3 regions of the Gloeothece verrucosa PCC 7822 genome follow, and region 1 is predicted to be linked to each of the others. Evidence: predicted binding sites of a transcription regulator. Region 1 holds the regulator's gene; each other region holds the start of a gene.
What was found. The regulator HrcA, encoded in region 1, represses chaperone genes, less so after heat shock. The targets are predictions, from matches to a motif close to TTAGCACTCNNANNNTNNGAGTGCTAA.

Region 1 (11,068 bases):
TTATGCTAAACAGATTGTTCAATCTGCTCAACAACGAGCCGCTCAAATCTTAGACGAAACCGGAATTATACAGCAGGCTGAACGACAAGCCAGTCAAATTAGACAACAGGTACAGCAGGAATGCGAAGAGGTTCAAGAAAAAACCATTACTGAAATTGAGCAGATGCGCCGTACAGCCGAACAGGAACTTCAGCAAATACGTCAACAAGCCTTAGCTGAATGTCATGATATTGAAGATGGGGCTTTTGATTATGCTGATAATATTTTTTCTAATCTTGAGCAACAATTGGCCGAAATGCTTACCATTGTTCGTAAGGGACGACAACAGATGAACCAAAAAGCGTCTCCTACCGGTGCTGTTTCTCCTGAACTTCCTCTCAAAAAAATGCCGGGTCCTGGTAATCCGGGCAAACGCCCATAAGCAGACAATATCCGCCTTTGTAAGCTGTATTTAATAACCTTAATCAAAAAAACTCATGATTATTATCGAAATTACCAATGTGGAAGAGTTAATTAAACAGCACATAGGCTCTCTTGGTGCTAAAGTTCTCCATGCTGTGGCTGATGATGAGGCCAAAATCGAAAAAGTAATGATAGAAGAACTGCAAACTAATTTTAAAAAAATGGGTGTTAAAGCTAATATGTTTAGTGTTGCCGGGGTGGATATGCTCGGCAATGGAAAAATCGAAATTGGCATTAAGGTTCGTTCTTCGACTTTTATGTCCTAGACTTCAGCCAGATAATTACGGATGCGACTGGTTTAGGGGGCGGAAAAGATTCCGCCCAATGCTTGTTATTTAGAGGATACCTGAGCTAGATAAACCTAGGATGATTCCTGCACCTAGGATATGGCCAAAACTAGCGGTTGCTAAGAGTTCAGGAAGACCAAAGCTTTTTTTAGAAGCCAGTTGAGGAAGCGGTAAACTGGGACCTTGCCCTGTTTTTTGAATCGCAAAATAACCCACGATGAAAGCAAATAAATTGGCAAAAATCATGATTAATGCGATCGAAAAATTCCAAGGAGTAGTAGTGGGCACATTAGACACGGCAGCGAATAATAACATAGAACTCATTGCTGTTTAAGGCTCCTTTGTTGCTAAACTTTTATTAAAACCCCGTCCCTTCGGTTGATCCCTTGGGACTTTGGCTCGGAGACGGAGTCTGTATTAACACAAGGCATTATAGGAAGCTCTTGCAAAAAAGAGGTCATTTTGTTTGAATACTTAACAGTTATGTTAAAGTTTTGCTAAGTACCTCGACAAAAATCAAGCTTTACTATCCTAAGAAATTTAATTAAAAATCAAATGAGAGTTAAAATTTGTGGCATTACCAAGCCAGAACAAGCCGCAGCCATTACGGCTAAGGGAGCAAACACACTAGGATTTATCTGTGTTGAGTCATCTCCTCGTTATGTTACCCCTCATCAACTAGGAGCAATCATAGAACAATTGCCGCCTCAAGTGGATAAAATCGGTGTGTTTGTGAATGCCGCCACTACTGAAATTACGACCCTTGTGGCTCAAACCGGTTTAACCGGAGTTCAGTTACACGGTGAAGAATCTCCCGATTTTTGTCTTCAATTAAAAGAGGCTCTTCCCGATATTGAACTTATTAAAGCTTTAAGAGTTAAATCTGCCGAATTTTTAGAGGAAGCTACCCCTTACTTCTCATCAGTTAATACTCTACTGTTAGATGCCTATCATCCTCAATTATTTGGCGGCACCGGCACAACCCTAGACTGGGAAAGTTTAGCACTATTTTCTCCTCCTATACCTTGGTTATTAGCCGGAGGACTCAAACCGGATAATCTCATTTATGCTCTCTCTCAATTATCTCCCCAAGGAATTGATTTATCTAGTGGTGTAGAACGAGCGCCAGGGGATAAAGATTTAGACAAAGTTTCTCAATTATTTCAACAACTTCAGATTTGGAAAGCTAATCAACCCTAAAAAAATTTATAAAAATTATTCAGTAGAGATGAAAAATTTAACACCCCTACTGAGCGGATTTTTGAGCATCTTTAGCCGTCTTGTTTTACTTAACTAACCAAGTTAAGTTAATTTCAATATACCCCTTAAAATTGATAAGTTTTGTAATGGATATTACGAAAAAGCCTGAAAAGAAGGGTCAACAAAAGTATCTAACCCGGATTGGGCAAGGCAATGTCCGTTTCAGGAAATGATTTCAGCAAAATTGCTGGTAAGGGTTCTTGACTCATTTGAGTAACATAAGACTCAGTTAAATAAGCCGCAAATTCTGGTTGTTTACTCAAATAATTTTTAAAGAAGGCTACCCCCAGAACTTTTAAATAATTTTGTGCTAGTTGTGGATTAGGGCCAAGTATGGCTTCAGGAACTGGCACAGCATTGGCTAATCCCTGAGTTAGAAAAGAAAAATGAGTGCTATTTTTGACTAACAATAAATATTTATCTGAGGATTTTAGCCAGCTAAAAGGGAGTATTTGCTCGGGTATAGGTGGCGCAAAAATATCCGCACTGCCGCCAATCAGCATGACGGGAACTTGCATTTTTTGCATTCCCTGAGAGTCAAATACAGGATTAGTAACAGGATTAATAGCAATCACAGCCTTAATTCGAGGATCACTAAGCTGTGTGGATGGAGGTAAATCATTTACCCCTTTACATTGCAACAGTACAGATAAATTGAAAGTGATTTGATCGGGGCTATTTTTCTGGGCACAATATTGAACCAGAGAATTCCAATTCACCTGCGCTCCCCCAATAGCCGTTACGGTATAACCCCCTAAAGATTGACCTAAAACACCGACGTTAGAGAGATCAAGCTTTCCTTTCCAATCAGGATTTGATTGGGATTTTTTTTCTATTTCATCGAGAAGGCGGCTAATTTTTTTGGGTTGTTCTACCCAAAGATTGGGAGGAGGAGGAGTCGCTAAACCAGCAAGATAATCATTGATCATTTGACTATCACTGCCCGGAAAATTTAAGGCGGCTACCCCAAAGCCATAAGAGGCTAAATGTTCTGCGATGTATAACAAGCTTTGATAATCAGAATTAAGTCCAGGTGCAATGACTATGAGAGGGGCGGGGGTTTTAACGGCTTCAGGCAGATAGACGACGGCTTGAATGGATGAATCAATTGTTAACGATTCTTTCCGCCATTTTTGCGCTCCAGGCTGGGTTAAATCGGCTAAATTAGCGGCGACAGGTGTGGCTTTTGTGGCTGCCTGTTGTTGGAGAGTGGCAAAAAAGCGCTCGGTTTTGATCATTAAATCGTGTGCTTCATCAACGGCTTTAATGCCTCGGTTGGTATTAAGGCGAAGGTTCTGGAGTGGATACTTTTGTAAGACTCCTAAGAGCGTTAGCCCTTGCGGTTGCCCTGCGGCTTCAATAATTGCTCCCTTTAAAGCGGGTTGACTTTGATCAGGAGGATTATCAATTAACAAACTTAGTTGCTCAACAAGCCGCTCTCCTATGCGCGAATTAAATAATTGAGAGACGAAAATGACATCAACATTAAAACTCTGGTTGAGTAGCTCTCGGAATTGTTGTAACTGCTTTGGGGTCACGTGCTGAGCATAAAAGGAAAAATTGGGCGTTATTTTTCCTTCTTTAGCAAAAACGGCTAAATCATCGACGGAAACTTCAAACTCTCCAAAGGGAGGATACCAAAAAGTTATCTGCTCGGCGGCTTGTACTGGCACAGTGTATAGGGCGGCGGCGATCAGACTTCCTAGAATGACTTTGAGACGGGAGAACATTTGATTGATTAAACCTTCGGTTTCAATGAATATTTTTTAATTTTTTAGTTCAAAATTTATTGTACTTGCTTTGAAACCCATAACTTAAATTTTAAAATAAATTAATAATCTTTTCTTAACCAGAATTTTATTGAGCAGTTGTAGGATAACTAGGGTTTTGTCAATTAAAAAATCATTCTATAGAGCCACAGCAGCGAGGTAAAAAAGATGAATCCAGCCAATAAAACAAGGATTAGTCAGTCAAAAATTTTCAAGCTTTTAAAAAAGAATGTTAAGCGTATTCTAGCCCAAAAAGGCATGAATGCCATGACGAGAAAGGGAGATAAAGAGCTAGATTTACTGGTCAAAAAAATAGCTAACCAACCTATTCAAACTGAAGAAGAAGCTACTCAAATCGCAGAAGAGTTGGGCGATAAAATTGTGGAAATTTCGCAAAAAGAAGGTAAAGAGAATTTAGATAAAAGCATAATCCGTCAATTGGCAACGGGGAGTCAATTATCCATTTTTTCTAGAGTTTCTACTCAAGATTTACAACCCAGCTTACCCCCAAGGGTTATAACGCCTACTCCTTCTACCCCTGAAGAGGAAATCGCCACAGCCGCCACCCACTCACCGCTAACAGCGTCTTCGCCTCAAGAGGAAATTGCCACAAGTGCCACCCACTCACCGCTAACAGTGTCTTCGCCTCAAGAGGAAATTGTCACAAGTGCCACCCACTCACCGCTAACAGTGTCTTCGCCTCAAGAGGAAATTGTCACAAGTGCCACCCACTCACCGCTAACAGTGTCTTCGCCTCAAGAAGAAATTGTCACAAGTGCCACCCACTCACCGCTAACAGAGTCTTCGCCTCAAGAAGAAATTGTCACAGCCGCAGAAAAGTCAACCAACTTACCATCAATAAATACACCTGTAACAAAATTTTCTCTTGAGCCAAAGAAAACTTCTGATCTAGAGGAATCTCAGGATATAAGCGAAGAATTATCTTCAACTGAGTCTGTCGCAATTTGAGATCAGTTTTTTCTCTCGCTTTCTCCTAACAATCCTCTTATATAGTGTCTAAAGCCTTTTTTCTGAGGCGAAGGAACTGGGGCATGGCGACGGGTGTCGTCTCTTTTAGGAGTTACGCACTAAAAACTTAAAATAATGATTTCATGTCCGAAGTGAGTCCTGAGCCTTGCGAAGGCAGATCGAACAATCTCAAACCCTGATTTTTTCATCACAGTGCGTAACTCCTATAATTGTTAATTGTTAAAATTACTTTACAGACAGCTTCTAAAGAGATCAATATGATTACGTTTGAAAATGTACTAGAGATAGTCAGTCAACTCCCCAGAGAACAACAAGAAGTTAGGACTCTCTAAAGCTTTTTAAGTGTTTATCTGCAAGAATCTGTATAAATTAAATTCACTAAAAAATAATTGATTAAAGTAAAAAATTAGCAAATTAGAGTAATCTGCTTAATGTTAAAGAGGTTAGGTACAAATTTATATAAAGACCTGCTAATCTATAACAAAACCTCTTTCAACTTTTATAGTCCGTGAAACGATGAACGAACCCATTCCTCAAATTAGTGTCGAAGAACTTGCAGAGCGTCTAATCGCTCAAGATGCTAACCTACAATTAATCGATGTTCGAGAACCAGGAGAGATTGAAATCGCCTATATAGAAGGGTTTGAAGTGCTTCCTTTAAGCCAATTTGCTCAATGGTCCTCACAAATCTTAACTCGCTTTGAGCCATCATCGGAAACCCTGGTTTTATGTCATCATGGGATGCGTTCGGCTCAGATGTGCCAATGGTTACGAAATGTAGGCTTTACTAATGTTAAAAATATAGCAGGCGGCATTGATGCCTATTCCCTGCTTGTGGACCCCAATATCCCTCGCTATTAATAACTCAAGACTCCCTGAAGGGAGTTTTAAAATCTTTGAGCGCATCTCCCATTTTTCCCCAAGAGACGTTATACTGACAGAAAAATTTCCCTAATTATTCTCCACTTAACAAAATTTTCTTAATATCCATGTCTGTTCGACTCAACTTAAACGATCGCCATCAAGATATTTTGCGGGCAACGATTCAACATTATATTGCCACAGCAGAACCCGTTGGCTCTAAAACCTTAGTCGAAGAGTATAATTTTACTGTTAGTTCTGCTACCATTCGTAATGCTTTAGGACGTTTAGAAAAAGCCGGCTTACTCTATCAACCTCATACTTCATCCGGAAGAGTTCCTTCCGACCGAGGTTATCGGACTTATGTAGAGCAACTAATTACTCCCGATGAAAAAATTGGCAAAAAAGTTGAAAAATATTTAAATGAGCAATTAAATTGGGATACTTGGAGTTTTGAAGCTCTTCTGCAACGAGCAACGCAAATTTTAGCTAATTTAAGCGGTTATATTGCTTTAATTACTTTACCTCAAACTCGAGCTAATCGTCTGCGTCATCTCCAGCTAGTTCAAGTCTCTCCAAAACAGCTAATGCTAATTATCGTTACAGATAGTTATCAAACGCAATCAATTTTAATAGATACGCCTCTATCGGTTGCAGAAAATCTAGAGGAAAACCTAGAAGGAATCGAAGAAGAATTACAAATTTTATCTAATTTTCTTAATAGTAAATTAAGGGGACTGTCTCTAGCAGAATTAGCCCTTTTAAATTGGAGTGAACTCGATCAAGAATTTACTCAATATACGAACTTTCTTAAAAAAATATTAGGAGAATTAACGCGAAATCTTCAGTCGTCTTTGACGACTCCTATCATTGTACATGGCGTTTCTGAAATGCTGCGGCAACCGGAATTTTCTCAGTTACAGCAAGTGCAAATGTTAATACATCTTTTAGAAGAAGAACAAGATCAACTCTTGCCTTTAGTGTTTGAAATATCTAATCCCGAAATCTTAGTTCAGCGTGTGACGTTAAAAATCGGGTCAGAAAATCCTCTAGAATCCATGCGCCCTTGTACTTTGATTTCTGCTACCTACAATCAGAAAGATGTTCCTATAGGCAGTGTAGGCATTATCGGGCCGACAAGAATGTTATATGAAAATACTATTCCTCTTGTAGAATCTACGGCGGATTACTTGTCTGATGCTTTAAGCTAATTGGTTTTTATTTGAGAACTTTTGAAACCACTAGCCAATCTCGCTTGATCACTAATAAAAAACATTGTTCTGCTACTTGTGAGTTATGCGAAATATAAACTATTTTCTTTGAAATTAGCTATGACTTCCACTAACCCAACAGCCCCCCCTAAAAAATTAACCTTTCAAGAGTATCTATTTTATGAAGATAATACTGATACTCTTTACGAACTTTACAGGGGACAATTGATACCAATGGCAGCACCGACAGGTTTACACACTAATATTTGTAAGTATCTTGTCTATCAATTTCAGCTTTATTTTGCTACGGTGCGGAACGAGTTCCGCACCCCAGCTAATCTTCCCTTAATTGCTACTAGCGATGCAGGCATTAGAACCGAAATTGATTCTTCTCGTATTCCCGATATAGTGGTTTGTTCTCCTCAATTGTGGCAACAAGTTTGTGATCGCCCAGGTTCAGGGGTGTTTGATTTTGGAGAAACCCCTAATTTAGTGGTGGAAGTGACTAGCGATAACTGGCGTGAAGATTATATCCGTAAACGGGCAGAATATGCTTTAATTGATATCCCTGAATATTGGATAGTAGATGCTAATAAAAAACGAGTCCGTATTTTATTTAATCCTCAAAATGAAGACGGTTATGAACATATTGATTATGAGGTGGGTCAAGTGATAAATTCTCCTCAGTTAGCTAATTTGAGCTTATCGGTTGAGGAAATTCTTGACCCTCCTTTAGTAGATGATTTGATTAAAGCAGAGCAAGCGCGTTTAAGAGAATTAGAGCAAGCGCTTGAACAAGAGCGGCAACGAGCAGAAAGATTAAGTGCTTTATTACGAGAAAGAGGGATTGATCCTGATTCTTTATGAATTTTTTTCTCGAGAAAAAACCTAATTTAAATTAACAAATACTGCTTTTTTTCAGCCGCATCCAATAACATCGCTTTCTCAGCCACAATTTGCCGCTCTAACCATCCAATTTCATCTTGAATTACTTCTTGACATCTCTCCCAAGCCGCAGATTGATAAGGATCAGGCGGAAACACTTCTATATCTTGATTCTCTAGACGCAACTGACACACCCTCAAACGATGCTCTAACAATTTTAGCCGCTCTTGAGGACTTAAATAACTAAAAAAGAAAAACTTGATAAAAAAGCGGGAGCGAGCATGAACCCAACTCTCTTGGGGTTGTTCCAACATTCTTTTTTTCCACTGCTCTCTTCCTTTCTCGGTAATGCTATAAATTTTACGGGAATTCCCACTACTCCCATCTTCCTCAAGACAAACCTCAATCAATTCTCTCTCTTCCAGACGTTTTAACAAAGGGTAGATCGCGCCATAATTGACACTGATGCAACCACTCATGAATAACTCTAGCTGTTGCTTGAGCCGATAGCCGTGTAATGGTTCTCCTTGCAGTAATCCCAAAGTCGCTAATTCTAACATCATTAATATTTATATCAAACTGATATATATAATTGATATACTAAAATAAGATACCCAAAGATCTCAGAGAAATTAAGATAACTTTAAATACTATGGATAGGCCCAAGTCCAAAAACTACTCGGAATTATCTATTCTCGAAGAAATAGACGATATAGAAGTGGCATATCAAGAAAAAACAGCAAAAAAGCCTAAAAAACAACGGGGTGGCCCCAATTGGTCGCTAATTTTAAGCTTGTTGCTAGTATTGGGTGGGGCAGGATGGGGTTGGACTTGGTGGACATCCAGTAGCCGCAGGGGAGAACATCCTTCAGAAGCCTTTGCCCAACAACCCCAAGCCATACCCGTTAAATTAGCAACACTACAAAGCGAAACCGTCCAAAAAAGTACGGAAGTATTAGGCTCGTTAGAAGCCCGTCGTTCAGTCAATCTCAAGCCAGAAGTTGACGGGCGAATAACACAAATTTTAGTCAGAGAAGGTGATCGCGTTGAAGTCGGGCAAGTGATTGTTCGTTTAGACAGTGATGACTTACAAGCACAAGTGGCACAAGCGAAAGCCAAACTAGAAAATGCCAAAGCCAAGCTAGGGATGCTCGAAGCCGGTAGCCGCATAGAAGATATCGCAGAAGCCAGAGCAAATTTAAATCAAGCTTTAGCGCGTTTAGCGGATGCCAAAAAAGGGGCACGCCCAGAAGCCATTGCTCAGGCCGAAGCTCAGTTAGATGCAGCCCAATCCGAGGCAGAATTAGCCCAAAATCGGGTAAAGCGATATAAACAATTAGAGGAAGAAGGAGCAGTATCGATTGATGAATATCAAGGATACCTCCAACAAGCCAAGAGTGCTACCGCAGCAGTGCGAGAAGCCGAGCGCCGTTTAGCCGAAGCTCAAAAAAGTCGTCAATCTGATATAGATGAACAGGAAGCCCAGGTAGAACAAGCCCGACAAAATCTTAGACGACTCGAAAACGGGCCGCGTTCTGAAGAAATCGCTCAAGCTAGGGCAGACGTATCAGATGCAGCCGCCAACTTGCAAAACGCCCAAGTAGCTTTGCAAAAAACTAATGTTACTGCTCCTTTTGCCGGAGTGATTGGAGATATTCCTATTAAACTTGGAGACTATGTAAAAGAAGGTGACCAACTGACCACCATTACTGAAAATAACGTCTTAGAAGTTAATCTTCAGATTCCTCTACAAGACGCTCAAAAATTGCGGCTAGGATTGCCTGTAGAAATATTGAATAGTCAAGGCCAAATCATCACCACTGGAAAAATTAGCTTTATTGCCCCAAATGTGAGTGCTAACTCTCAGTTAATCTTGGCTAAAGCCGCTATTCCTAACGTATTGGGCGAACTGCTGAACCTTCAGTTCATCCAAGCTCGGATTATTTGGGACCAGCGCCCAGGAATATTAGTGCCCTCTGCGGCTATTTCTCGCATTGGTGGAGCGACCTTTGTTTTTGTTGCCCAACAAGCGCCTGAATCCACCAACCAAAAGGCTCCTAAGCTCATCGCCAAGCAACGGCCAGTGAAGTTAGGAGAGTTACAAGGCAACAATTATCAAATTCTTGAAGGACTCCAACCCGGAGAAAAAGTGGTCACAGCCGGAATTCTCAACCTTGCTGATGGTGCGCCCATTCTGCCACAGTCTTAAGGCAGGCACTCATACAACAGGCCATAAAAGAAAGACTAATGACTAATGATTAATAACTAATGACTAATGACCAATGACTAATAACTAACAATGTTTGTTGACTTTTTTATTAAGCGTCCGGTTTTCTCAAGTGTGTGCGCCATCATCATTTTGCTGGTGGGCAGCATTAGTATTTTTACCCTGCCGGTAGACCGCTTTCCTGACATCAGTCCTACTCAAATTCAGGTAACAGCGAACTATAACGGGGCCAATGCCGAAGTGGTTGAAAATGCCGTTACCAATATTTTAGAGCGGCAAATTAATGGCGTAGAAGGGATGAGATATATCTCTTCTAGCAGTAGTAACGATGGAACCAGTAGCATTAGCGTTACCTTTGACTCGTCTCGTGATAAAGACATTGCTGCCGTTGATGTGCAAAACCAAGTCGCTTTAGTAGAATCTCAACTCCCCGAAGATGTACAACGGCTGGGTGTGCAGGTTAGTAAAGAGTCTAATAATATTTTGCTGGGGATAGGCTTATATGATGAAAATCAACAGTATGATAATGTTTTTCTGAGTAACTATGCTGACCGTTACTTGGTAGATGCTTTAAAAAGAGTCAAAGGGGTTGGTAATGTTCGCATTTTTGGGGAACGCCGCTATGCCATGCGGCTATGGTTAGATCCGTCGCGCCTAGCGAGTCGAGGGTTAACCATGCAAAACGTGATTCAATCCCTTTCCGAGCAAAATATTCAAGTGGGGGCCGGAAAAATCGGGGCTGAACCAGCACCCCAAGGACAGGCATATCAGCTAGACCTTCGCGCCGAAAGCCAACTAACCGATCCCGCACAATTTGAAAATTTATTACTCAAGGCAGATGAAAATGTCGGATTAGTCCGCCTAAAAGATGTGGGACGAGCCGAATTAGGGGCACAAGATTATAACTCTTTTCTAAGGTATAGAGGGCAAGAGGCTGTAGGAGTTGGGGTGTATCAGTTAGCGGGTTCCAATGCGCTAGATGTAGCCCACCGAGTTAAGCAAGAATTAGCCAGATTATCGAAGACTTTTCCGGCAGGAATACAGTATCGGGTGGCATTTGATACCACCCTATTTGTTGAAGAGTCATTAAAAGAAGTTGTTATTACCCTATTAATG
Region 2 (10,157 bases), 2.8 Mb from region 1:
GAAAAGATGGGGCTAATTTTGACGCACTGTTAATTTTTGGAGTATTAAAATTATGAGTCAATTCACATCACCTCTGAGTAAAGAGCAAATTTTACAGGCTTTTTCTAAACTGATGGCAGAGCTAAAAAAAGGGGAATCCCGAGTAGCCACCAAAGAGGAAGAATTTGAAAAGCAAAAGAATCAACAATTATTAGAAGAAGCGGCTCAATATACGGTGGATAATATCGTTAACAGCATGGCTTCTCTACAATTAGATTTTAGTAAAATTATTAATGAATTATCCGAAAGATTAACCTCAGAATCATCTAAATTAGATGAACTACGAAAAGCCATCGGCGTGCAAAAAGAACAATTAGAAGAATTGCGGAAAGTCCGCTTAGTTGCTGATGCCCTTCATATTTTAAGACAGGAACATCAAGAACAGTTAAGAATTTTGCAAGAACAGACCGCCGAGCAACGAGAAACCATAGAAAAAGACATGGCCCAAACTCGCAAAACTTGGGAAAAAGAACAACAAGACTTTGAAATAAAAGTGACTGAAACTGCCGAATTAACCGCGAATAAACGGCAGGAAGAAGCGGCAGATTATCAATACCATCTTGAGCGCGACCGCAAAATAGAAACCGATGAATATGAGGAGAAAAAACGACAACAACAACGAGAGTTACAACAAGTGAATAAAGAAAAAGAAAAAGGGTGGAAAGAACGAGAAAAAGTCTTAACCGAGCATGAAAAAGAATTCCAAGAGAATCTGAAGAAGATAAGCGGTTTTGAAGAAAAACTGAAAGAAGAATACAACAAAGCTAAAGGAGAAGCAATTAAAGAAGCAGAAAGAGACGCAAAAGTTAGAACAGACCTATTTGAGAAAGATTGGGAACTTTCTAAGCAAGGATATGAGTTAAGCCTTCAATCTCTAGAAGCGGCAATTACTCGGAATAATGAACAGATAGCGGAACTCACGGCTCAATTACAAGCGGCTACCACTCAAGCGCAAAACTTAGCCATGAGAGCCTTTCAAACCAATGGCACAGCAACTAAAACCGCCTAGTATTTTGAAAAAAACTTGAATTTTATTTAGGAGTTAATTCATGGCTAAAATCAATTCTAAAAGCACCAAGACCGAAATTTTACAAGCTTTTGAAGAATTAGAAAAAGAAAAAGTAGAAATCGAAGCCCAACTGAAAAAACTTAGTAAACTGAAAGCAACTGAAGCGAGCCAAACCATGCCCAATACTACCACAAACAATACAGCCGTAAAAGCGCCTCAAATTCTTCAAGCTAATATTTCTCAAATTCTGCAAAATCTAGAAAACTTACAAGTGGGTTTTGGAAGTTCCGTCAGCAATTTATCAGAAAAACTGATTGCCGAAGCTTCCACCCTTGAAGACTTAAGAGAAGAGTTAGCGGAAGAACTCGAACAATTACAACAATTGCATCAAGTAGAAACCGTTGAAGAAAATACTCTAGATACCTTAATTCAATCTTATGAGGAAAATTCTAAGACCTTTGGAGAAGAAATAAATCAGCAGCGAGAAACCTTATTACAAGAAATTCAAGATTTACGAACAGCTTGGAGAAAAGAACAAGAAAATCACAATCGAGAAATTAAAACCCGCAATGATGACTATCAAAAAAATCTAGAACGAGAAGAAGAAGAATATTGGTACAATTTAAACTTAGAAAGAAGTTTGGATTTAGAACAGTACGAACAGCAAAAGAAAACTCAATATCAAGAGTTATCTGAAGCTCGTCAAACCCAAGAAAAACAATGGAAAGAGCGAGAAGAAAGCATTGCTAAACGAGAAAAAGAACAAGCAGAAGCTAAAGCTAAAGTAGAAGACTTTGAGAAAGAACTCGAAGCCAAAATTAAACAAGGTAAAGAAGAAGGCAAAGGAATTGGTAATTATCAGGCAAAAATTAAAGCCGATTTACGCAATAAAGAAATAGAAGGAGAAAGAAAAAATTATGAATTAAGACTGTCTTCTTTACAACAAACCATTCAAACCCAAGAAGGAAGAATTCGCAACTTAAGTCAACAACTCGAAGCCGCACTGAAACAAGTACAAGACTTAGCGGTTAAAGCGATAGAAGGCTCATCTAATCGGAGTTCTTATGATGCTATCCGCGAAATTGCTATAGAACAAGCCAAAAATCAGCCGAAAAATAAATAATCCACCGTTCAATGTGGGTATTTTTTAGATAATTGATAGGTGGGGACTTTTTTAGACATTGGTGTTAAAAACAAATAAGGTGGGCCTACTACCCACCCTATCATCAGTTCACGGAATTCAATTAAAGATTAGTAATCAAAATCACCGCCGCCAGCGCCAGCACCCGCAGCAGATTTTTCTTTTTCAGGTTTGTCAACCACAATACACTCAGTGGTGAGAACCATACCTGCAATAGAAGCCGCATTTTGCAGAGCAGAACGAGTTACCTTAGCAGGGTCAACGATACCCGCTTCTAGCATATTGGTGAAGGTATCATTAGCGGCATTATAACCGACGTTGAATTCCTTCTCTTTTACCCGTTCAGCGACAACAGCACCATTTTGTCCGGCATTTTCAGCAATACGCTTTAAGGGAGCCGTTAACGCACGAGCAACAATTAGCGCACCGGTTAACTCTTCAGTCTTGAGGTTAGCTTTTGCCCACTCTTCGAGGGTAGGAGTTAAATGAGCTAAGGTAGTACCGCCACCAGGAACGATCCCTTCTTCCACAGCCGCTTTAGTTGCGTTGATCGCGTCTTCTAAGCGGAGTTTGCGGTCTTTCATTTCGGTTTCGGTAGCAGCACCCACTTTAATGACTGCAACCCCACCGGATAACTTAGCAAGACGTTCTTGTAATTTTTCTTTGTCGTAAGAAGACTCGGTTTCTTCGATTTGACGGCGAATTTGTTCGCAACGCGCTTTAACACCCGCTTCGTTACCTTCAGCAACAATGGTGGTGTTATCTTTGGTGATGGTAATACGGCGAGCTTTACCGAGCATATCAAGCTTGGTATTTTCTAGCTTGAGTCCAGCATCTTCGCTGATCACTTGACCACCAGTCAGAACCGCGATATCTTCGAGCATTTGCTTACGGCGATCGCCAAAACCCGGTGCTTTAACCGCAGCGACATTTAATACACCGCGCAGACGGTTAACGACTAGAGTAGCAAGCGCTTCTTTTTCGATATCTTCAGCGAGAATTAATAACGGTTTGCCAGCACGAGCAACCTGTTCTAATACAGGCACTAAATCTTGTACTAGCGCGATTTTCTTATCGGTGAGCAGGATGGCGGGGTCATCGAAAACGCACTCCATGCGCTCTGTATCAGTCACGAAGTAGGGAGAGATATAACCCTTATCAAAGCGCATCCCTTCGGTAATTTCGAGTTCGGTCGTCATGGACTTCCCTTCTTCGAGGGAGATAACCCCTTCCTTACCGACTTTATCCATCGCTTGAGCGATCATGCTGCCGACTTCTTCATCGTTACCCGCAGAGATGGCACCCACTTGAGAGATCGCTTTGGAGTCTTCAACCGGTTTAGCGTGTTCTGCAATCTTGCCGACTAAATACTCGGTCGCTTTGTCGATCCCACGCTTGATAGAAATGGGGTTAGCACCAGCAGCAACGTTGCGTAACCCTTCTTTAACCATTGCGTGAGCGAGTACGGTAGCGGTGGTGGTCCCGTCTCCAGCGACATCATTGGTTTTAGAAGCGGCTTGACGAATTAAAGAAACGCCGGTATTCTCAATGTGATCTTCTAATTCAATTTCTTTAGCAATGGTGATCCCGTCGTTAACAATCTGCGGGGCACCAAATTTCTTTTCTAATACTACGTTACGTCCTTTTGGACCGAGAGTAACGGCTACAGATTCAGCGAGGATATCCATTCCTCGTTCTAGTGCGCGGCGTGCTTCGTCGTTGTAAATGATAGATTTAGCCATAGGTGTATATGATTGCTCAGTTGATGCTAACAGTTGTGAACAGCGAATAAAAGATCAATGAAACTTAAAGGGTTTCTCGTTGTGGGGTTGTGGATAAAACCAACAACACACAGCCAATGATCGATAAGAAATTAGGCAACAGCAGCTAAGATATCTTTTTCAGATAGAAGGACGTAATCTTCTCCACCCAGTTTGATGTCGGTTCCAGCATATTTGGAATATAAAACTTTGTCACCGACTTTGACTTCTATGGGAGAACGACTACCATCGTCATTGCGCTTACCTGGCCCAACGGCTACAACTTCACCAACTTGGGGTTTTTCTTTAGCGGTATCAGGTAGGAGAATTCCCCCTGCGGTCTTTTCTTCGGATGGGCTAACTTTGACAAAAACGCGATCACCTAGTGGTTTTACTGTCGATACGTTAATGCTAATAGCTGCCATGAAATGTCCTCCGGATTACTTACTTTGTCTGAGTTCGTGGTTTGAGTTAGCACTCTCACCTTACGAGTGCTAATGTAGCGAAACAACCGAGGCCTTTGCAACACCTTTGACGGTACGGGTTCCCGAACTAATCGGCTAGTTTACCCGAATTGCGGCTAAAACTGCGCTGTAATCACAGTTACAAGAACTTATTAAAACTTTGTGTAATTTCGCAAGTCCCGCACTCACGTTAAGCGAAGTGCGTGGGTCAGTTACTCAACTAAGATTTCTTCTGATTGAAATTGATGATCTTTGTCGAGTTTCCAGCAACGAACATCGATCACTTTTCCTTGTCGGACAGAAGCAATGACATAAGAATATTGCGGCCAAGCAATCAGGCGATCAAATTCTGAAGGGATAGCCGCGTGATCGGGATGGGAATGATAAATGCCGATAATGGCTAAATTGCGATCGCGGGCTTCTTTTTGGACTTTTAAAATTACTTCCGGAGCAATACTAAAATTAGTGCGTTTCGTTCTTTCGGTTAGGGATAAAAATTCAAAATCCTCAGCATTCCAACTATTTTCCGTTTCTCTAACTTCACTGACAAGATTATTTTCTCCTTCAATTTTACCGAGAAGTAAACCGCAGCATTCTTCGGGATAAATTTTTTCAGCCTGTATATAAATTGTTTGAAGTTGTTCTAAAGTAAGTGTAATCATATTTTAATCTAGTTGAATAATTAAGCTTGTCCTTGACGAGTCATTCCTATCCCTAAACGATAGATATCGGGAACTTTATAACGCTGAACTTCGTCCTCAGTCCCTTCATATATCGCTAATAATCCTACCTCTAGACCTAGTTTTAAAAATTCGTCAAAGCCTTTAACTTCTTCAGCTTTAAATGGGGTTCTTCCTAAAGTTTTTAAATGATCTACAAGCTCTTGTAACTCGGGGAATTCCTCTTTAATTAAGGCATCTAAAGCTTCTTTAGATACTCGTTCTAAGGAGGAAATTAAGGCTTTAGGTCGAATGATACTTTTTTCATAATTATTTCTTTTTTGTTCTTTTACTTCCCAATCTTTAGCCGCTACAAAAAGCTGTAATAAAGCGCGGGGATTATGGTTATCACTTCCATCAGCTAAACGATTCCAAACCCAGTTGCGGGTAAAAGCCGATTTTGCGCCTCTCATTCTTTCACCAACCAATAAATTCCAGACCTCAAAAACTTGAGATTCCATCCAATAATCATAATTATCTAGTAGCCCTTGACCAAGAAATGAAGCCGTAATTTTTTTAAAAGCTGGAGAAAGAAGTGCTTGTTTAATAACAACTGTAAAAAAGTCAGCTTTTTCTTCCCAACTTAGGGTAACAGAACGCCCAAAAAAATGACTTTTATTTTCAAAACTCAGTTTCCGCCAAATATCATCTCTAAGCAAAAGCTTAAATTTTAAGTTAGATAAATTATCCCCTATGTCTGTAATTAAAGTTAGCAATCCTTCAATAGCTTTAGTTCGTCGTTGTCTATCAGATTGAGTATTTCCAAAGCCCGTATCTAAACCATCAAATAAAAGAATAGTTTCCGTTTGGGTTGCTTGATCTAGACGTTGTAACCAATCTCTAGCTAAAAGTCCTACCTTATTAACAGATAACATCTGTTCGAGACACTGGATAACTTGGAATTCAGTTAAGGTACGTTTATTTAATAACTGCGCTAAAGACTCATCAGGTAATATGTTATTTTCAGGAGTAGATAAATAACAAGCTAAACAAGTTTGTAACATCCAAAACTCGCGCCAACTTCCTCCTGTATCTGTTAGCGTTTTTTCAATTTCTTTAAATCCATCAGAACTAATCACCCAAAAACTTTCTTTTTTAAGAGGACTGGGAGACATTACCACTACTGAAGGGCGTTGAGTACCTTCCATAATACGACGAAAAATAGCAGTTTTTCCTGTCCCTTTTCTACCTAGCACTAACGGAGTTCTCGGTTGTAAAGCTTTATTAACTAATTCAGTAGCGACAAAAGTCTCTAGAAAATTATTCTGATATTCTGCTGTTCCTGCCGAAAATTCTAATTCTGCTAAAACATCGGGTTTCGATTCAGATAAATTACTTCTATTTAAAAGACTCTGTTCAGTGCGAGTTGGTAAAAATAATTCTATCCATTCCGATACGGGTTCAAAATCTTCCCAAATTTCTCGATCTGATAACGTTTGATCTGAAGTAGCGATCACTTCACGGTAAGGAATAAATTGAGTAATTTCAGATTCAATAATTTTATTACTTTCAGACTGTTGTTCTTTTAATTTGGATAACCAAGTGCTAATCCAATCTAACGCCCTAGTTTGATATCTTTCTACTACTTCTGGTGCTTTACTAGCGGGAATAGGTGATACTAAAAACCGAGGTTCTGGGGTTAATTTTTGATTTCGTTTTGTCTTTGATGTTAACATAGCGCGAACTAATGCCTCTGTTCCTTTTTTGGCTTGAGGATGGGGAAAAAAGACAATAATTGCTATATCTGCTAGATCAAATAATAAAGGAGCATTTAAAGGGGTAATTCCTGTACGAGCATCCAGAAGAATTACATCAGGTTTAAATGAAAGATGATTACTGAGCAAATCCATTAACTTTCGTAAAGGGTTTTCTTCTTCTCGATACCAAGCTTCAGGGTTAATTAAATTTAGTAAACGGGCATAATTAGCGTTAGGAATACCCGCCGGTAAACAATATAATTCTTCCGTTTCAGATATTCGCAGAATATGTTCTTGAATATTAGGTTGATTTCCTTGATCAAGAGCAATCAATAGAGATAATAATCCTTGATCATCTCTGACTTCTGCTTCTTTGCCAAATAAAGCGGCTAACCCAGGTGCTTCTAAGTCCATATCCACACAAAGTACAGTGCGCCCTCGACGAGCTAAAATTCTAGCAGTATAGGCTAATGCTGTGGAGCGTCCTACTCCTCCTCTTAAAGAATAAAAAGTAGTGATAATAGGGGGGTTTAAATCTTCATCTAAATCTGAGGGAAAAATAATTTCTTCGGGAAAATTGCTACTTCTAGCTAATGCTTCAGGCCATAAAGGAAGATCTTCTAATGTAGAATCTATAGGTAAAGTTCCTGCCCATTCAAGTTCATCAGGTGTCAAAAGATCTAAAGATTCAATGGTTAATTTATCTAATTTTTTAAGGGTAATTTCTCTTCTTTTTTGATAAGGTTTACCAGCAAACCCCTCACAAACAACCACAATACGCCAACCTGAAAAGGGATCGGGTTGAACCCGCAAGTCTTGACAGTCGAGGGACTCATCGCTTAAATTTTGACGGATTTGCTCTTTTATTTCGTTCTGATTCATCCAATTGGCCTCGGTTTAAGGAATAGCCTTCTTTTGTAACAAAGCTTTTAAACTACATTCAATAGCATAGCCTGCCATATAAACTGCACCTATTGCGTTCGGATTATGTTTATGTATAGCTTCTGCATCAGCAATACGTTCTAGAGCAACATTTAGCCACTCTTGATAAGTGTTTGGACTCATTAAAGCTAGGAAAATAATAATTAATTGAGCTTATCCATAATTATAAGCTCTAATCTCAAATTGATTTCCAAACTCTGTGGCGGCTTTACTTATGATCCCTCTTAATTGCTAACTTACTGGTGATAACTGAGGAATAACCTGATCATCTTCTCCTACTATCCAACTGGCAAAATGCCTCGCTAAAGGAGGAGCAAAAATTAAAGGACTGGTGAAACCAGAAAACAAATAAACCCCCGAATAATTATTAATTTCTCCCACTAAAGGTTGAGAGTTATTGGCAAAAGCCACTAGACAACTGTGTAACTTTCCTGGTATATTAGATAATAGAGGTAGTATTCTGCCTACTTCTGCGCGTATTTCCGCCTCAGAGATAACGAAATCAATGTCAGCAAAATAATCAGTCCGCACTTGACTCATTTGGCCTAAAACAAAACTTTTGTCTTTAAATTGGATCGCCCCAGGTTCAATAATTCCCTCCCTTAAATCTGGCGTTGGATTATCCCAATAGAGTTGTTGAGAGGAGGTAGTCCATTGAGACTCCATGATTAACCGTTTTTGTATGGCTGGCATAACCAAGGTACGGAGTTTAAGGTCTTCTATGGGCGGCGTTTCAAGGGAAAGTGAATGAGTAAAATAAAGTTTAACCGGAATACCTGCGGCTTGTAAAAGAGAACGACTCAATGCTCCTGCACAAACAATTGTCGAGTTAGCAGTAATTTTTTGTTGTGGAGTAACAACTCCTTCTATCCGATTTTTGTTAGCTAAAAGTTTAACAACGGATTCTATTTTAATGTCTCCCCCTAAACGCAGAAAGGCCTGTTGATAAGCGTCTCGGGTTTTTTGGGCATTAATATGACCATGCGGCAGTTTTAATACTCCTGAAATAGCATTAGGATTAAGGAGAGGTTCGAGTTGACAAGCTTCTTCTACCGTCAAGAGTTGAGGAGGAATCGCAAAAATAGAGTAACTTTCAAAGACAGTTTGAGGGTCATCAGTTGGGTCAATGGTTAAAACTAAATCTATCTCTCTAAATTCTGTATTTTCGTCTAATTCTGCTGAAAGGTTGCGATGAAGATCAATTCCTTCTTGACAGAGTTGTCGGTTTAATTTGGTTGTTCCGCACCAATAGGCTAACCCCCCATAACTATATCGGGTGGCATTATGAGAAATAGCATCTTTTTCTAGTAGGAGAACTTTAAGTCCTTTGAGGGCGAGTTCATAACTGAGTGCAGAACCGGTAATTCCGCCACCGATAACGATGATGTCGTAGTTGGTCATGTTAGATGTCAGTATGGCAAAAGGCAATAGGCACTTACCAGGTGTAACTAAATTTTACCTTTTGAGATTGTGCTTTTGGATTGAAAAACTTTAATAATTTTGACACATAGCGCCTTTGTAAAAGAGTGGGTTGAAATCAAAACCCTCAACCCACTTTAAAAACTAGCCTTTAGCCTTTTGGGCCCAAACCCTTGTCGGGAGTCCCCAAATATAGATAAAGCCTTCAGCCGCTTTATGATCGAATTTATCATCAGCGCCATAAGTGGCTAAACTTGGGGTATAAATAGAATAATCTGACTTACGACCGACTATAGTGGCTTTGCCTTTAAATAATTTCACCCGTACTGTACCGGTCACTCTTTCTTGAGTTTTATCGATGAAAGCATCTAAGGCTTCTTTGAGAGGACTATACCACAGACCTTGATAAATCAAGTGACTATAGGTTTCCTCAATTCCCCGCTTGTAGTGGGTAACGTCTCCGGTTAAGGTCAGACTTTCTAAATCCCGGTGAGCATCAATTAACACTAATAAAGCCGGCGCTTCATACACTTCCCGCGATTTAATGCCTACCACTCGGTTTTCGATCATATCAAGGCGGCCTATCCCATGTTTACCCACTGTTTCATTCAGTTGGGTAATGAGAGTGACGGGATCGAGATAGTTACCGTTGATCGAGACAGGAATTCCCTTTTCAAAACCGATCTCAATATACTCCGGTTCATTAGGAGTATCGGCGATCGCTTTGGTCATCAGAAAAACTTCTTCGGGGGGTTCCGTCATGGGGTCTTCTAGCGGCCCCGCTTCGATACTGCGTCCGAGAAGGTTGCGATCGATACTAAACGGAGAAGATTTTTTAACGGGAGATTCAACCCCATATCTTTCCCCATAAGCGATGGTTTCTTCTCTAGTCATGCCCCATTCTCTGGCGGGGCCGAGGACTTTAAGGTTAGGATTAAGAGCTAAGATCCCTAAATCAAAGCGCACT
Region 3 (11,068 bases), 1.4 Mb from region 1:
ACGCTTAGAAGTTAATTTTTTAACTGGCGAACGCGCATCGTTCGCTACTTGTGAAAAACTTGTCTATCTACTTATAATGAGGTGTAACTAATTCTAGAGAATAGATTTATGATTCCTTCTTGGTTAAAATGGACAACCCTGACGGCTTGTACAATCATTCCCATAAATATGATTGCTCTACAGCCAGTGCAAGCCGCTTCCTTTAAATTTAATTTTGTCTCTTATGAAGATCCTTTATTTTCTTATGGTTCTGGTGAGTTATCTTTTGATGATTCTAGTTTACAAGGGTTTGGCAAAGAGACTGTTAATATTACTGAATTAAAAAATGTTAACTTTAATTATTTTTTAACCAGTAAGGGATATTTGGGAGATGTTCTATATTACGGGAGATGGATAACATCTGACCTAGACTTAGCTTATAACTCGGATATTGATTTGGAATTTAATAACGGAGAATTGAGCGGTTTATTTTTTAACGAATATCAGAATTATACTAGAGGAGGTTATGGTGGAAGTATAATTTATGAGATTAATATAGATTATAAATTAGCCTTTGAAGGAAAAACTTTCTTAGAAAGTTATTCAGGAACAGAGTATTCGGCTGGATACGATTACAATAATGATGAATTTTTTGAATACACCAACGACATCAGTGCGACCGGAGCTTACGGAACTATCACTTTTGAAACTATTGTCCCTGTTGAACCAGTTCCTGAACCTCTTACGATTTTAGGCACAGGAACAGCGATCGGCTTTAGTCTTTTGTTTAAAAAAATGAAGCAAAAAAATTAAGTTCAATCACAAAGGTGGGCAATGCCCACCCTAATTATTTATAAAAGTAAGTATTTATGCTCAAAAAATTAGCGATCACCACGTCAGGTTAATTAATTTCACTAATTTTAAATTTATGCTAAACTGTCTATAGAGACAAAAAATCGTTGAACTTTCTTTGATTATGATAGTCGTCGGACAATCACGCGCGTTATTATTTGACAGGTCAGTCTCCGAAATTTATTCTCGCTACACATTGATTTTATCAGGAGACATCCCATGTCAATTTATGTTGGAAATCTACCCCATGAAGTAGAAGATAAGCACCTTTCAGAAGTTTTCAGCGATTACGGTAAAGTCAATCGAGTTTATCTCCCCACTGACCGAGAAACAGGTCTTCGTCGCGGTTTCGCGTTCGTAGAAATGGAAACCCCTGAAATGGAAGATGCGGCTATTTCCACCCTCGATGGTGCAGAATGGATGGGACGAGAATTAAAAGTTAACAAAGCCAGAGAACGCGAAAACCGTAACTCCGGCGGTGGTGGCGGCAATTATCGTCGCAATAATCGTTACTAAACTTAACGATGGTTAATTGTAAAGATTAACTGAATAATTTAATTTGTCAGGTGGGCAAAGCTTGCCCTGAGCAGTAGCGAAGGGTTGGTAATAATCTCTCAAAAGAGGTTTGCACCTTTTAAAGTTTTGCCCACCTTACTATTTATAGAAGTTGATCTACTCATTTGTAAAGCTTATGTATGGTAGGCGATTGAAAATCAATGAGTGTGCTACTCTATAGTTAAAGTAGGTATCAAAGATAGTAATCCCATGCCAACAGTTTTAATGAAAAATGGGGAATTGCTAGAAGTCCCTGACGATCAAATGCTGTCTTTCCTAGAAAAAAATCGGGACTCTATTCAACAGCGTTACTCACCTAGAAAACGGCCAATTAAAAGATCTGATTCTTCCTCAGTAGAAATTACCAGTACAACTTGATATTGACATTAGTATCTTTATACTGATAAATGCCCTGCTCTGCTTGTTCCTCAGTTTCAGAGTATTCAATAGTACATCCACGAAAAAACTTGTATTCTGTTTTGGGGTCGTCTTTTGGGTTTTCTTTATATTCTTCTTCAGTGCCTAGCTTGATATATAAATATACTCCTTTATATTTCCCGTAAACCTCTTCATTAGTTTTAGCCGCTTCAAATTCTAGTTTATTTAACAAAATACTTTGATCATGATCAAACCCCTCTCCGTTCACGTTCAAGAAGAGGGGTTAAAAATCGGGTATAACAAGGACTAGGCTTACATCATGCCCATGCCGCCCATGCCGCCCATGCCACCCATGCCGCCCATACCGCCCATATCAGGCGCAGCCGGCGGGTTTTTTTCAGGTTTTTCTACTACCAAAGCTTCAGTAGTCAGAACCATCCCTGCAATAGAAGCCGCATTTTGGAGGGCAGAACGTACCACTTTAGCCGGGTCAATAATACCGGCGGCGATCAAGTCTTCAAACTCGCCGGTTAACGCATTGTAACCCACGTTAAAATCGGTTTTGCGTACCCCTTCAACAATAACAGAGCCTTCTAAACCCGCATTATCAGCCAGTTGACGTAAGGGCGCTTCTAAAGCCTTAGCCATGATATCAGCCGCGACTTTTTCCTCGTCATTGCTCAGAGTATTTTTGAACTCACTCAGCTTACCGGACAAGTGTATTAAAGTTGTCCCACCACCGGGAACAATGCCTTCAGCAACAGCCGCTTTAGTGGCATTAAGAGCATCTTCAATGCGAAGTTTCTTGTCTTTAAGTTCGGTTTCGGTGGCTGCCCCAACTTTAATCACAGCTACGCCACCAGCTAATTTAGCAATGCGTTCTTGCAGTTTTTCGCTATCGTATTCCGAGTCGGTAGCGGCTAATTCCCGGCGCAGTTGGGCGATGCGTTTTTGCACATCTTCTTTATTATCACCACCCGCGACAATGGTGGTATTTTCTTTATCAATGGTAATTTTAACCGCTTGACCGAGCAGGTCTGGGGTGACTGTTTCTAAACTTAAGCCGATATCTTCAGAAATCACACGCCCGCCGGTTAGGATCGCAATATCCTGTAAAGCGGCTTTGCGGCGTTCACCAAAACTGGGAGCTTTAATAGCAGCAACATTTAAAACCCCTCTGGCCTTATTCACCACTAAGGTTGCTAAAGCTTCCCCTTCGATATCTTCAGCAATAATTAACAGTGCCTTACCTTGACGGGCGACCGTTTCCAGGACCGGAACCAAATCAGCGATGGCGCTAATTTTCTTATCAGTGAGCAGAATGTAGGGGTGATCAAAGTCTACCAATTGACGTTCTTGATCGGTAATAAAATAAGGAGAAATATAGCCGCGATCAATTTGCATCCCTTCTACTACATCTAGTTCAGTAGACAGAGACTTAGATTCCTCCACCGTGATCACGCCATCTTTAGTGACTTTTTCCATTGCCTGAGCGATCATCGCCCCAATTTCTTCATCATTACCCGCCGAAACGCTGGCTACTTGAGCGATGGCTTCCCCGACTTCCACAGGTTGGGCAATGCCTTCAATTTCACTAACCAAGAATTGAGTCACTTTTTCTAGCCCTCGGCGCAAAGCCACTGGGTTAGCCCCGGCGGTAACATTTCTTAACCCTTCTCTAATCAGGGCTTGAGCGATGACTGTAGCGGTGGTGGTGCCATCTCCTGCCACATCTTTGGTTTTGGCGGCTACTTCTTGGATCAGTTTTGCGCCTGTGTTTTCTAAAGGATCTTCTAGTTCAATTTCTTTAGCAACGGTGATCCCATCATTGACAATTTGGGGGGCCCCAAATTTTTTCTCTAACAGGACATTGCGCCCTCTTGGGCCTAAGGTGATCTTTACAGCATCAGCAAGGGCATTAATTCCCCTTTCTAAGGCTCTTCTAGATTCATCTTTGAAGGAAACAATTTTGGCCATTTTTTTCCTTTGTTGTGTTGTCTCTCCATTAGTAAATTTAGCACTCTTAGGGCGAGAGTGCTAACTTTGTTATCAGTTATTAGTCATCAGTCATTAGTCATCAGTCATTAGTCATCAGTAGCCCACCGGTTCGGTTGCTATTGTGCAACGGGTTGAGGGTAGGTTAGGTTCTATTTAATGTCTTGTTGAGCGAGCCAAAAAACCCTTAACTCTTGACTCTTGACTACATTACCATTCCCCCATCGACGTTAAAAACTTGACCGGTGATATAAGCCGCCGCCGGATCCCCTGCTAGAAAGCGAACCATTCCCGCTATCTCTTCGGGTTGTCCAAAGCGTCCGAGGGGAATGAGTTTTATAATATCTTCAGACTTGAGGTCATGAGTCATATCAGTGGCAATAAAACCTGGGGCGACAGCATTGACGGTAATGCCACGAGAAGCTAATTCTTTAGCGACAGTTTTGGTAAAACCAATCACTCCGGCTTTAGCCGCGCTGTAATTAGCTTGTCCGGGGTTGCCCATCAGTCCGGATACCGAGGAAATATTAATAATTCTGCCGCTTTTTTGTTTTAACATCGTTTTAGTCACTGCCCGAGTACACAAAAATACCCCGCTTAGGTTGAGATCGATCACCGCTTGCCAGTCTTCGAGTTTCATCCGCATCATCAGGGTATCTTTGGTAATACCGGCGTTATTGACTAAAATATCAATACGTCCAAATTTTTCGAGAGTTTGTTTGATTAGTTGATCCACTTCTTCGGCTTTGGAAACATCCGCGCCTATTGCCAGTGCTTCTCCTCCGGCGCTGGTGATGTCTGTAACCACTTCATCAGCCGCCCCGCTTGAACGCGCATAATTGACCACCACTTTTGCTCCTTGTGCGGCTAAAGCGATGGCAATAGCCCGGCCAATTCCTCTAGATGCCCCTGTTACAATAGCAACTTGTTCTTGTAATTGTTTCATATCATCAAAATTTATAGCTTTTTACCAAAATAACACGGTTCTCGCGAAAGCCTTTGTAATTCATTCAAAGGATGAAGCCCGAGGATACGGACTTTAGTCCGATGTGTCTATTTGCTTTTTTGATTTTCAATGTACTTGTTAATTATGTCTGTACTATAATGATCAACAAGTGTAAAGTCAACTTTATGTACGGATGCCAACAAAACCTGATAACTACTAGCTCAGAACTAAAAGCCATTCTAGAGTTTATTTGCTCGGAGTCTCATAAGTTAACTAACTGCGGTATTTATTACGCTCGTCAGTTATACTTTAAGACTCGAAAAATTCTGGGGAAATTCGACTTAGAAAAAGAATATAAAACTAACAAACATTTTCAGGTTTTATATTCCCAGGCTGCACAGCAAATACTTAGAAGTGTTGCTGAGTCTTTTAAGTCCTTCCAAGAGTTAAACAAGAAATATAAGAAAGGAGAATTAAAGGATAAATCAAAACTCCCAAAGTATCGTAAGAAAGGAGGTCTAGCACTTATAACTTATCCAAAACAAGCATTAAAATTAGTAGATAACCAGATTCGTATTCCACTAGGTAAAACCGTTAAAAGATGGTTTAGCATCGATAGTTTTTCTTTGCTAATGCCATCAAATTTTAAATTTGAAGATATTAAAGAACTGAGAATACTACCTCGTAACCAGTGCTTTTATGTCGAGTTTGTTTATGAATTAGAAACACAAGATAAAAGTTTAAATCAAGACAACGTACTCGGTTTAGACCCAGGAATTAACAACTGGATTACTGCTGTTTCTAATGTAGGTACATCATTTATTATTGATGGGAAGCACCTAAAATCTGTTAACCGTTGGTACAACAAGCAAGTATCGACAATTAAGGAAGGAAAATCACAAGGATTCTGGTCTAATAGGTTAGCGAAAATAACCGAGAGGCGCAACAGGCAGATGAGAGATGCTGTTAACAAAGCAGCGAGAATAGTAATTAATCACTGTCTTGACAATAACATTGGTGTTATTGTTTTTGGTTGGAATGACGAAGTCAAAAAAGGGGTTAACCTAGGCAAGAAAAACCATCAATCCTTTGTCTCAATCCCTACTGCTAAATTAAAAAATAGAATAGCTCAATTATGTGAATTGTATAAAATTAAATTCATACAACAGGACGAGAGCTACACTTCTAAATCAAGCTTTTTAGATGGTGATTTTATCCCGACTTATGGTGAGAAACCCAACGAATGGAAGTCATCAGGAAAAAGAGTAAAAAGAGGCTTGTTTCGTACCTCTAACAATCAATATATTAATGCAGATTGTAATGGTGCTGCTAACGTAATCCGTAAGCTTCAACAAGTAAGCACAATACTCAATTTTGATTTGAGTCGAGTGTCTAGGGCTGTTTTGACTCAGCCCCAGAAATTAAAATTCTGGTCAGCTAAAAAGACGCGAAGCAACGTCGATTTATAAGGGGCTGTGTGGCAAGGTTGCCTCGCCACTTTATACGCCCCGTCGCGTTGCGTAGCATCCGCTTAGAATCCCCGTTGGTTTATCGCGGGGAGAAGTCAACAACATTTCATCATAATCTGAAACTGACTTATTAACTGAATTAAGCAACTGGCAGACAAAAACGAAAAATAGTGCCCTTACCTAATTCGCTTTCTACTTCGATCTGACCATTTTGTAATTCTACTAAACGCCGCACGATCGCCAGTCCTATGCCACTGCCGCCAGAGTATCGACTTCGAGAGCGATCTGCCCGCCAAAAGCGTTCAAAAACAAACGGTAAATCTTCTTGTGAAATGCCTATACCGGTATCGATAACGGCTATCCAAATTCTGTCTTTTTCTAACCAAGCTTTGAGGAGAATATTGCCTTTTTCGGTGTAGCGTAGGGCATTTCCTAATAAGTTTACTAAAATTTGTTCTGTGCGGTCTATATCGGCTAAAACCGGTGGTAAATCAGCCGGACAGTCTAGGGCTAAAACCGGTCCTTCATCCATTAATTGATCGGAAAATTTTTCGATCAAAGATTGTAATAAAGTGTAGAGATATAGGGGTTGAATATTAATAACTAAATAGCCGGCTTCGGCTTTGGAAAGTTCTTGTAAATCATAGGTTAATCTTTCTAATCTTCGCGTTTCTTTAACCAACTTTAAATAAAGTTCTGTTGAGGGTTCAATGGAGTAATCTGATAATTGTTCTAAATAGCCTCTGACTACGGTTAAAGGGGTTCGTAATTCATGAGTGAGGTCGCTAATTAATTCTCGGCGGCGTTTTTCCACATCTTCTAATCCATTCGCCATGCGATTAAAACTAATAGCTAATTGATTTAATTCGGGAATATCGCTTTCCGGCACTCTTTCATTTAAATCGCCCGAGGCAAATTTTTTGGTAATGGTTTTCATCTGTTTTAAGGGTTTAACAATGCGTTTGGATACCAAATAACTTAATCCTCCTGCGGTTGTTGCCCCGAAAATAACTGACCAAAAAGCACTACTATTCCAGGCTGTCTCAAATCCTTTAATGAGGAAAGTGCGGCTAGTAATACCACGAACTAATCCGTTTCTTTCCATCTGTTCAAGACGGACGATAAACATTCTAGGTGAGAAGACTTTAGCCATAATAATAAAACTGCCTAATCCCACCGTCATCACTAATAGATGAGAAAAAAATAAGCGAGTTCCTAAACTGAATTTAAACATAGGAGAAGAACTTACTAGCTTAGTCATCTTCAAATTTGTATCCAACACCAATAACTGTTTTTATAAAACTTGGATTGGCTGGATCAGGCTCAATTTTTTTGCGTAATCGACGAATATGAGTATCTACCACTCTTTCATCCCCAAAAAAATCATTTCCCCAGAGTTTATCAATTAACTGAGTACGGCTCCAGACTCTTCCAGGATAACTCATAAATGTAGAAAGTAGATTAAATTCTAGGGTTGTTAAGTCTAAAAGTTCTGATTCTTCATTGTCTAGCTGTCGAGTGGCAAGATGCTGATCTAAATCAACGCTAAAATGGTTGGTTCGATAAACTTGATTAGGTTGTCCTCCATGACGTAAGCTGCGGCGTAGTAATGCCCTAACTCTTGCCACTAATTCGATAGGACTAAAGGGTTTAACGAGATAATCATCGGCACCGGTTGATAATCCAATAATGCGATCAATCTCTTCTCCTCTGGCTGTTAGCATTAAAATATAAGGGTCTTTTGTCCCAGGTTTTTGACGGATGCGGGTACAAACTTCTAACCCGTCTAATTCCGGTAGCATAATATCTAAAACGATCACATCGGGTTGTAGTTGTCCGAAAAATTCTAAAGCTTGTAATCCGGTCCTAGCGATGTGACAGGTAAAATTTTCTCTTTCTAGAGTTTCTCGGATCAGTTGAGCAATTTCGGGTTCATCTTCTACAATCAGAATATTCATAATACTAATAGGGAATAGACAATAAAAATTTTACCGAGCATCCGCTTATGTCCGGCTCATTAATCATCAATTTTGTTCAAATTGGCAACAAGATATTTTCTTCAATATTTTTCCGAAGTGTAGAACTCACCTGGCAATCACTGTTGAGACATTCAATGAGAAACTCATTAGCACGATAATACTGTTGAGCGGCTTCTTTTTGTTCCGCACTTAATTGCCAATCATAGCCTATTTGACGGTATTTGAAAAGAATTTGACGGAACTGTTGAACCCAGTTTTTTCCCTCTGTTTGCCACCACATTTGAATGTTTTCTTTACCTTGTTCGGGATCGGGTAATAGCTCTTTCAGTTGCTTTAAAGACTGTTTAAAATTTGGCTCTAAAGCAAATTTACTTTCTAAATCTAAGCTCAAACTCAGATTAATAAATTTTTTTCTATCAGGTTGGTTAACGAGATTAATACTATCAGTAAAAGCACGAGCGAGGCTATAATCTAAGTCTAAAGAGGCATCAAAATTTTTTAAGCTCACGAACTTTTTATCTAGGGAAATCGCTAAATTAAAATCTCGATTTTGCAGCAAGGTAAAATAAAAAGCTCGAGTGGCTGATAATCCATAGGGTAAATTAAGATTTTGAACTTTTTCTTGAATGATGCTTAAAAATTCTTGTAAACCGGCATTTTTTTGTAACATACAATTAATTTTTTCTTTCATTTTTTCTATTAAAAAATCTGCTTTAGGAAGCATACTAGCGGTTAATAAAATCACTTCTCGCCACCGATAATCAGTGGTATGATTAGCCAGTTTTTCTAATTCTTGTTTTAAACATTCGCCCGGTGAGGTTAGAGTAATTTTTCTCGCGGTTAGATACTCTTGAAAACTTAAATGGGAAAAAGAATAAACATCTCTGGCTCGTTCTATTAACAAGCCATGCTGAAATTCAATCGATTTTAGCACTGCCTCGCTATTTAACCATAGGATTTCCACATCCAGATTAGCATTAGGTAAATTTCTTAAATAATCTTCAATGATGGGTAAAAGTTCACTGCTTTCAAAAAAATAATTGCCTTCTTCAAAAGTCTTAGCCGCTATTTGACTGAGCAATTTTATTTTATCTGATAAAGCCAGATAGCGATAAATTTGATCTCTATGAATCCCTCTCGCTTGGTCCCAACGGAGCAGTAAAATGTCTAAACCTGCTTGATAAAGTTTGGCTCGTTTTGTCGGGAAATTTGCTCTTTCTTTAAACACTGAACAAAGCAAATTGAGTAAAATTGGCGTGACACATAATTCTCTGATCGGTTGATTATAAGGGAGAGCTAATTGTTCAAGAAATTGTTGAGCTTTTTTTTGTCCTTCTGATAGTTCATTGGCTGTAGCGACGAACCATTTATGAACAAAATTTTCAATCTGATTCTGATTAAAATCGGCTAATTCTACATAAGTAAATCCTTGGAAATAATATTTTTGAAATCCCGTTCTAGAAGTAATAATAATGGGATTTTTATAATAAGTCAGCAAAAATTGATTGACTTCTTGGAAAATCATCTCAGTTTCTTCCTCAGAAACTTCATCTAAGCCATCCAACAGGAGCAAAAATTTTCCCTCTTCGAGTAAAGTCATGGTTTGTTCATCGCTCAGATTGTAGCGCCTGCCCAAACGAAGAATGATAGTGAGCAAATTAAAGTTATCTTCTTCGGGGATTTCTGCGGACCAGGTTCGCAATTGAAAGAAAAAAGGCACTAAATCGGGTCTATAGTAGCCGCCGATGGATTGAAGGGCTATATATTGCACAAACGTCGTTTTCCCGGCTCCGGGTTTTCCTAAAATCATCAGTCGTTCATATTGAGCAATAATATCCATGCCCGAGACAGCCTCTTGATTGAGATGGCTCAAGATTGGTCGTTCAAAACTCGCATTCGAATCTTGAAAATCGGAGACTTCCAACCATCGCTGATTAGACGGCTGTGGAATAATTCTGGTCAGAATGTAAATTTGTTCTAATAAGGGTTGGGTTAGAGCAATCGGAGATTGTAGCGTATTGCATTGGGTTTGAATTTGTTCATGAAGCTGTAAGCGCAAAAGATTGACACAGCCTTCTACACCCAAGTCATTGATGCTTTGATCTTCTTGAGTAGAGGGCTTTTCTCCTTGGGGTAAATCAGCAATTTCTTCCCAAGTGAGGTCTAATTGAAAACACATTTCCTTAAACAAATGACGTTCGATGGGCCTACCGGTAAAAAATTTCCAGACGGACTGGCGACTGGAGAGTCCGACCGCTTCAGCGAGTTGCTCTTGAGTCCATCCTTTTTTTTCAAAGGCTTCTTTGGCTATTTGTGTTCCTCGGGTTGAGGCTTTCAGCGATCGCTTTCCCATGCTCCGATTTTACCTACTGTTGATGGTATAGACTGATTGAGGTTGACATATCTTTATTATCCAATCAGTATGTTGATCAAGATCACATTCAAATGTTGATGAAGTTCACTGCCTTCGGGGAGGTACAAAGACATACTAAAGAATAAAGATTATGTTTAGGCAAAATGCTTATCATGGTGTTTTAGTTAGATTTTTAAAGGTTAAGCCGGTGATGTAGCTAGAAAATACCCTTTGTCTATCTCTCCTGGGGAGGAGAATCCTTAAGAGGAATTTTGCTATATCTTAACCAAGTCCCTCGTTCAATTGAGCTATTTTACTTAAATTTTCTAGCTTAAAGCGTATACCATCTGATCCCCAATATATTCTATAAAAAATCTTAAAAATCTTTAATTTTAAGCTAAAATGTGCATCAGCTGGGTTGGAGTCGAGGAAACTGCCTAAAAGGCCAGATAGGAAGGAAACCGCTCATGAGAGAAATTAAAAGAAAATTGGGCAAATTACAATCTAGTATGACCTTTCGCTATCTGGGGCTGACTAGCGTTTTTATAGTCGGAATTCAGAC

Region 2: the regulator HrcA is predicted to act here: its motif matches at 4,421-4,447, upstream of groES (co-chaperone GroES).
Region 3: the regulator HrcA is predicted to act here: its motif matches at 3,779-3,805, upstream of groL (chaperonin GroEL).

The regions. Positions count from the first base shown of each region.
Region 1 is NC_014501.1:3,735,484-3,746,551, reverse strand. It holds gene CYAN7822_RS16515 (hypothetical protein) at 1-421, shown strand, start outside; gene CYAN7822_RS16510 (hypothetical protein) at 477-728, shown strand; gene psaK (photosystem I reaction center subunit PsaK) at 798-1,073, opposite strand; gene CYAN7822_RS16500 (phosphoribosylanthranilate isomerase) at 1,305-1,949, shown strand; gene CYAN7822_RS16495 (alpha/beta hydrolase) at 2,141-3,739, opposite strand; gene CYAN7822_RS16490 (hypothetical protein) at 3,947-4,747, shown strand; gene CYAN7822_RS16485 (rhodanese-like domain-containing protein) at 5,285-5,629, shown strand; gene hrcA (heat-inducible transcriptional repressor HrcA) at 5,758-6,840, shown strand; gene CYAN7822_RS16475 (Uma2 family endonuclease) at 6,961-7,707, shown strand; gene CYAN7822_RS16470 (PadR family transcriptional regulator) at 7,734-8,288, opposite strand; gene CYAN7822_RS16465 (efflux RND transporter periplasmic adaptor subunit) at 8,378-9,934, shown strand; gene CYAN7822_RS16460 (efflux RND transporter permease subunit) at 10,025-11,068, shown strand, end outside.
Region 2 is NC_014501.1:426,130-436,286, reverse strand. It holds gene CYAN7822_RS01935 (coiled-coil domain-containing protein) at 53-1,048, shown strand; gene CYAN7822_RS01930 (hypothetical protein) at 1,089-2,171, shown strand; gene groL (chaperonin GroEL) at 2,300-3,931, opposite strand; gene groES (co-chaperone GroES) at 4,063-4,374, opposite strand; gene CYAN7822_RS01915 (M67 family metallopeptidase) at 4,626-5,075, opposite strand; gene CYAN7822_RS01910 (P-loop ATPase, Sll1717 family) at 5,096-7,711, opposite strand; gene CYAN7822_RS37390 (HEPN domain-containing protein) at 7,727-7,894, opposite strand; gene CYAN7822_RS01905 (NAD(P)/FAD-dependent oxidoreductase) at 8,003-9,172, opposite strand; gene CYAN7822_RS01900 (argininosuccinate synthase) at 9,335-10,157, opposite strand, start outside.
Region 3 is NC_014501.1:5,101,490-5,112,557, forward strand. It holds gene CYAN7822_RS22870 (PEP-CTERM sorting domain-containing protein) at 109-792, shown strand; gene CYAN7822_RS22875 (RNA recognition motif domain-containing protein) at 1,051-1,347, shown strand; gene CYAN7822_RS38715 (hypothetical protein) at 1,597-1,764, shown strand; gene CYAN7822_RS22880 (hypothetical protein) at 1,748-2,032, opposite strand; gene groL (chaperonin GroEL) at 2,077-3,741, opposite strand; gene fabG (3-oxoacyl-[acyl-carrier-protein] reductase) at 3,965-4,705, opposite strand; gene CYAN7822_RS22895 (RNA-guided endonuclease InsQ/TnpB family protein) at 4,891-6,174, shown strand; gene CYAN7822_RS22900 (sensor histidine kinase) at 6,314-7,408, opposite strand; gene CYAN7822_RS22905 (response regulator) at 7,428-8,132, opposite strand; gene CYAN7822_RS22910 (NACHT domain-containing protein) at 8,209-10,506, opposite strand; gene CYAN7822_RS22915 (hypothetical protein) at 10,974-11,068, shown strand, end outside.